DNA from 2 places in the Salinicola sp. V024 genome. Region 2 is predicted to be linked to the other one. Evidence: predicted binding sites of a transcription regulator. Region 2 holds the regulator's gene; the other holds the start of a gene.
The links. Region 2 encodes sigma-54, which starts transcription at its own class of promoters, with help from an activator protein. Its sites were predicted from a motif close to TGGCACNNNNNTTGCTNT; they were not measured.

Region 1: a site for sigma-54 is predicted at 2,047-2,064, ahead of speB (agmatinase). Genes of this name have one in related genera too.

Annotation. Positions count from the first base shown of each region.
Region 1 is NZ_JBQXYB010000001.1:419,251-422,646, reverse strand. It holds gene ACUN9V_RS01910 (AI-2E family transporter) at 1-294, shown strand, start outside; gene ACUN9V_RS01905 (sigma-54 interaction domain-containing protein) at 325-1,770, opposite strand; gene speB (agmatinase) at 2,112-3,068, shown strand; gene ACUN9V_RS01895 (sodium:solute symporter) at 3,150-3,396, shown strand, end outside.
Region 2 is NZ_JBQXYB010000001.1:627,477-630,872, forward strand. It holds gene rapZ (RNase adapter RapZ) at 1-367, opposite strand, end outside; gene ACUN9V_RS02850 (PTS sugar transporter subunit IIA) at 385-861, opposite strand; gene hpf (ribosome hibernation-promoting factor, HPF/YfiA family) at 871-1,179, opposite strand; gene ACUN9V_RS02860 (RNA polymerase factor sigma-54) at 1,298-2,749, opposite strand; gene lptB (LPS export ABC transporter ATP-binding protein) at 2,887-3,396, opposite strand, start outside.

The sequences.
Region 1 (3,396 bases), 210 kb from region 2:
CCCTTCCTGCCGACCTTCTTCGGCCTGATCGGCGGCGTGAAGACGATGGGGATCGTGGGGCTGTTCGTCGGCCCGGTGTTGATGGCGCTGCTGGTCGCCAGCTGGCGAGAGTGGCTGCATGACGACGATGCGCCGGATGCGCCGTCGGAGGCCGAACGCTGGGGCTATGGCAGACGCAAGCCGATCACACAGTCCAGCGGCGGCGATCAAGCCACGCCTTCGGACGAGGCATCGCGGGACGTCAGTGCCATGGCGAGCACGAACATGGACACCAACGTCGATATCAGCCGTTGAGCCATTGCGGCTAACGTTCGATCAGCGCGCCTAGCGTTCGAGCCGAAGGTGATGGCGCTTGAGCTTGCGGACCACGCTGGGCTGGCTGATGCCGAGACGCGCGGCCAGGGCATAGGTCGTGCGATGCGTCGCCACCAGCGTCTCCAGGATGCGGCGCTCGTGAGCGGCCATGGCCGCCTTGAGTCCCTGTTCCGGTGCGAGCGCAGCGTCCATCGCAGGGTTTCCCTCCACCTCACTCTCGACACCCGCCGAGTCACTGAGCGTGACGGCGCCGTCCGCCAGATTCGACGGCGGCGCCCCCACGACGTTGCCTTCTGCCGATAGCCAGGCTCGTTCCAGCCAGTTTTCCAGCTCCCGGATATTGCCCGGCCAGTCATTGCTCATCAGCTCCGCCCAGGCGCCGGGATGCACCACTTTGTCCTGACCGTAGCGACGATTGAGCTGCTCGAGGTGGCGCTCGGCCAATCCGCGGATATCCTCGCGCCGGTCGCGCAGCGGCGGCAAGGTCACCGGAATGACATTGAGCCGGTAGTAGAGATCGAGACGGAAGGTGCCCTCCTCGACCCGTTTGATTAGATCCTGATTGGTCGCCACCACCAGGCGAAAATCGACCTGACGCGACTGGGTATCACCCAGGCGCATCAACGAACCATCCTGAATCACCTTGAGCAGCTTCGACTGCATCGACAGCGGCAGCTCGCCGATCTCGTCGAGAAACAGCGTGCCGCCGTGAGCCTGCTCGAGGAGACCGGCCTTGCCCTGCCGCGACGCACCGCTGAAGGCACCCGGCTGGTAACCAAACATCTCCGACTCGAACAGCGACTCTGGAATCGCCGCGCAATTGACGTCGACGAAGTCACCGTCGCGCCGCCGGCTCCAGCGATACAGCTGCCGCGCGAAGGCCGTCTTGCCGACGCCCGATTCACCCAGCATCAGTACCGTGGCATCGGTGGGCGCGCTGCGCTTCAGCAGGTGGACCATCTCGCGCATGATCCGACTCTTTACCACTAGGTCGCCAACGGCGGTTTCCTCGTCTCCGGCGGGCTCGTGATGGCGCTTGAGATGCTCCGCAAATCGGCGCTGGAGAAGCGCGTATTCGTCCTGCAGCAGCTGTAGGTCGGTAAGATCCCGCGATCGACTGATCACGCGAATCAGCTCGCCGTCGGCATAGACCGGGAACGCTTCGGCGATCACCTGGCGGCCGGTGCCCGTGCGCTGCATGATCTGCGCGGGCTGCCCGCTGCGGATGACCTCGAGCGATACTGAGGGCGACAATACTCCGCTGGCCTGTAGCGCCTGGACGGTCGTGGCACGAAGTTCATCGCGACGCAGGCCGTAGACCGCGGCACTGCCCGGACTCACATCCAGAATATGGCCGTCGCGGTCGACGATGAACAGATGGTCCTGAGCCGTCTGGACCAGCGTCTCCAGCGTGAGCTGAGCCGCAGCGTCTTCCGTTTTCGTCGAATCCGTCATCCCTGCACCTTTTACGTGACGCACCTTTTATGTGACGCGCCTTTTATCGGATGCGTCTTTCAGCGGCCGCACCTTTCATCGGCTGAACGTCTCATCAGCCGCGCCTCTCACCATCGAAACTGGCATCAACCCAGGCCATGGCGAATCGGCATGATGAATCCGTTGTCGATGCATTGTCGAATCATTAATCCATAAAAGGATCATTTAGACTTGCGCAGTGATTCATTAATAAATCAAAAAGCTCGCAGCATCGCGATATATCAATCACTTAACGATTGGCATGATTCCTGCTGGTGTTTATTCGGCAATCACTACTGACAACCACAACACCCAGGATACCCATGACCGACGGATCGCCATACAACCAGCCGCTCGGCGGCAACGAGATGCCCCGCTTCGGCGGACCCGCCACGATGATGCGCCTGCCGACGCAGAAGAGCGCCGCAGGACTGGACGTCTGCTTCGTCGGCATTCCAATGGATATCGGCACCTCCAATCGCCCGGGCACCCGCTTCGGACCCCGCCAGATCCGCGATGAATCCCGGATGCTGCGCCCCTTCAACATGGCGACCCGCGCCGCGCCGTTCGAAAGCCTGCAGGTCGCTGACATCGGCGATGTGCCAATCAACACCTTCGACCTCAAGAAGAGCGTCGACATCATCGAGCATTATTACGACGAGCTGCTGACCCACGACGTCATCCCGCTGACCCTGGGCGGCGACCATACTCTGTCGCTGCCGATCCTGCGCGCCATGGCGAAAAAGCACGGCCCGGTGGGGCTGATCCACGTCGATGCCCACGCCGATATCAACGAGCACATGTTCGGTGAAGCCATCGCTCACGGCACGCCGTTCCGGCGCGCGGTCGAGGAAGGCCTGCTCGACTGCCATCGCGTCGCCCAGATCGGCCTGCGCGGCACGGGTTACTCCCCCGAGGAGTTCGACTGGGGCCGCCAGCAGGGATTTCGGGTGGAGCCGGCAGAAGCGTGCTGGCACAAGAGTCTGACACCGCTGATGGCGGAGATCCGCGAGAAGGTTCAGGGCGGCCCGGTCTATGTGACCTTCGATATCGACAGCCTCGATCCCGCCTATGCGCCGGGTACCGGAACCGTGGAGATCGGTGGCCTGACCATTCCCCAGGCGCTGGAGATCATCCGCGGCGCTCAAGGTCTCGATATCGTCGGCTGCGACCTGGTCGAAGTCTCGCCACCCTACGACGCTCACGGCCAGACCGCCGTGGTCGCCGCCAACCTGCTGTTCGAGATGCTGTGCATTCTACCCGGCGTCAAACAGCGCTGAACGACACCGAGCAGTCACCCCCAACAAGATCGTCTTTCGACAATAACAACCGCCGCTGACTCAGCGGCAGGACAGGACAACATGATGCTGGATCTCTTCGTCGTCGCACTCTATGCGGTCGGTATGCTCGGCCTGGGCTGGTGGGGCATGAAGCGTGCCCGTAACCGGGAAGACTATCTCGTTGCCGGCCGTCGCCTGGGGCCCGGCATGTATATCGGCACCCTGTCGGCAGTGGTACTCGGTGGCGCCTCGACCGTGGGCACGGTCAGGCTGGGTTATACCTACGGGCTTTCCGGCCTGTGGCTCTGCGCCTCGCTCGGCCTGGGGC
Region 2 (3,396 bases):
GATCGATGGCCTCGGCCAGCGTCATGTCGTTACCGCGAGTCAGCGGATGGCGTCGACGGGTGGCCGAGTAGCGCTCGAGCAGGATCTTGGCATCGGCGGTCAGATAGACGACCTGAGTGTCGATGCCGCGCTCGCGCACCGCCTCCAGCAGGCCCGGAAAGCGCTCTAGCGACTCCGGGAGGTTACGGGCATCGATGCTGACCGCAACATTGGACCGCGAGGGCGGCGCGCCGCGCAGCTCGTCGATCAGCGGCGCCAGCAGATTGGCCGGAAGGTTGTCGATGGCGTAGTAGCCCAGATCTTCCAGCGCCTGCAAGGCGATCGATTTTCCCGATCCCGAGAGGCCGGTGATGATGACGAGCTGCATGGTTTGTCCGTCCTGATTTAACCGTCGTCGCTGCTGTGATGGCGGATGGCGTCGACCAGCGCATCGTGCAGCGCGGCCTGCGTCTCGACCTGACGCAACTGCTGGCGGACGCTGCTCTGGCTCATGATGCCGGCGACTTCTGCCAACAGCGAGAGATGGGCTTCATCGGCCTCTTCCGGCACCAGCAGTACGAACACCAGGTCGACCGGTTCGCCATCGATCGCATCGAAGTCGATCGCATCCTCCAGGCGCATGAAACCGGCCACCGGCACCTTGCAGTGAGGGCTGCGCGCATGAGGGATGGCAACGCCGTGACCGATTCCCGTGCTGCCCAGCCGCTCGCGGCCGATCAGACGACTGAAAACTTCCTGGCTATCCAGGCTGGGTGTGTTTTGGGCGATGAAGGTGCTGAAGAATTCCAGCAGACGTTTTTTGCTGCCCCCCGTGACCCCGTAAAGGGTACGTTCGGGGGGCAGAATGCTTTCCAGTGTCATCATCAGGCGTTAACGGGCGCCAGCGCCTTGGGCGCGGGCTTGTGCCTTCTCTTTGTGTTTGACCAGTTGACGGTCGAGTTTGTCGGCCAGCGAATCGATGGCGGCGTACATGTCGGTTTCGCTAGCCTCGGCGTGTAGATCGGCGCCAGCGGCATGCAGGGTACAGGCAGCCTGTTGACGCTCCTTCTCGACACTCAGGGTGACCTGAACATTGGTGATGTTGTCGTAGTGACGCTCCAAACGAACGAGCTTCTCTCCAACATAGTCCCGTAGGGCGTCGGTCAGCTCGACGTGGTGGCCGGTAACGTTCACTTGCATGGCACGCTCCTGTTGCGGCAGATGGCACTTCGGATTGTAACCCTTTTCAGGGCACTGCAAAGTCATCGTGATCGATCTGACGTAGATTGGCGAGCGTTGGTTGATCTTCCGCTCGGACTCAAGCCAGACGTTTGCGTTCGCTGGAGGAGGGAATGCCCATGGCTTCACGATATTTGGCCACGGTCCGCCGGGCGACGCAGATTTCCGACTGGGCCAGCAATTCGACCAGTTTGCTGTCCGAGAGCGGCTTTCGCGGTGGCTCCTCGCCGATCAGCTTCTTGAGTCGGGCGCGAATCGCGGTACTCGAATAACTGTCGCCATCGCTTCGCTGGCCACCGACCTGACTCGAGAAGAAGTACTTCAATTCGAAGACGCCGCGAGGCGTGTGGATGTATTTCTGGGTGGTGACGCGGGAAATCGTCGATTCATGCAGTTCGACGCTGCCGGCGATGTCGGCCAAGATCAGCGGTTTCATGGCTTCCTCGCCGTGGGCGAGGAAATCGACCTGACGCGACATGATCTCGCGGCCGACGCGCAATAGGGTGTCGTTGCGGCTGGAGAGGCTCTTGAGCAGCCAGCGGGCCTCCTGGAGGTGCTGACGCAGGAAGGTGTTGTCGTCGCTCTTGTCGGCGCGTTTGATCAGCGCTGCGTAGTCCGGCTGGATGCGCAGGCGCGGCAGCGATTCGGCGTTGAGTTCGATACGCCAGCCCTCGGGGGAGGGCGTGGCGACGAGATCGGGAATCACGTAGTGGTCGCGACTGGTATCGAAGCGCTGCCCCGGGCGGGGTTCGAGCGTGCGAATCAAGGCGATGACGCAGTCGAGTTCGTCTTCTTCCAGGCGCAGGCGCCGCATGAGCAGGCGTCGGTCGTTGCCGGCCAGTGCCTCCAGAAACTGACGTACCAGCCGCTTGGCCTGGGGCAGCAGCGGCGTTTCGCTCGCCAGCGCGCCGAGCTGAAGCAGCAGGCATTCGCGCAGATCGCGGGCGCCGACCCCGGTGGGATCGAACTGCTGTACCCGCATCAGGACATGCTCGAGGTCCGCCGTGCTGACGCTTTCGCCGCGCTGGGCTCGGAGGCCGGCGGCGAGCTCGTCGAGTGAGCCGGTGAGATAGCCGTCGTCACCGATGGCGTCGATCAGGCATTCGCCCAGCTCGCGCTCGCGGCCGTCGAAATCCCCCATCGCCAGTTGCCATGACAGATGGTCGTGCAGGCTGGTGGCGATTGCATTGCGGTCGAAATCCGGCGCGTCTTCGCTGCTACTGCCGTTGCCACTGAGCGAGCCCGCGTTGGCATCCTGGTAGGTGTCGCTCCAGTCGCTGTCGAGCGCCAGTTGGTCGGGAATATCGCTTGCCCATTCGTCCTCGGGCGCTTCCTGAGACTCTTCTTCGGAACAGGGCTCTTCGGAATAGGGCTCTTCCAGCTCCAGCATCGGATTGGATTCGAGGGCTTGCTGGATCTCCTGGCAAAGGTCGAGCGTCGACAGCTGCAGGAGTTGAATCGCCTGCTGAAGCTGAGGCGTCATGGTCAACTGCGTGCCGACTCTAAGTTGCAGCGAGGGCTTCATGGACATGGTGAGGCGATCGTCACAATCAACGAGAAGGGGACTACGTTACTGACTGATCGGGTGGCGTGCAACGACTTATGCAGGAAAACGATGCAAGAAACATGCCAGTGGCTCGCATCAGTTGGTGCCGGTTCGCAAGGCGGTCATAGCCGGAACTCGTGGCCCAGATAGACGTCACGCACGCGCTGATTGTCGAGAATGGCGTCCGGACGACCTTCCGCGATGATCTGGCCATCGCCGACGATATAGGCGTTATCGCAGATATCGAGCGTTTCGCGCACATTGTGATCGGTGATCAGCACGCCGATTTCGCGGTCACGAAGCTGGCGGACGATACGTTTGATATCGCCGACCGAAATCGGATCGACACCGGCAAAGGGTTCGTCGAGCAGCACGAAGGCGGGCTCGGTAGCCAGTGCCCGGGCGATTTCCACGCGGCGACGTTCGCCACCGGACAGGCTCATGCCGAGGTTGTCACGGATGTGGTCGATATGAAAATCGTTGAGCAACTGCTCGAGATGATGGCGGCGTCCGGCGCGGTCCAGATCCTTGCGGGTCTCGAGGATGGCCATGATGTTGTCGGCCACGCTCAGCTTGCGAAAGATCGAGGCCTCCTGCGGCAGATAGCCGATACCGGCGCGGGCGCGGTCGTG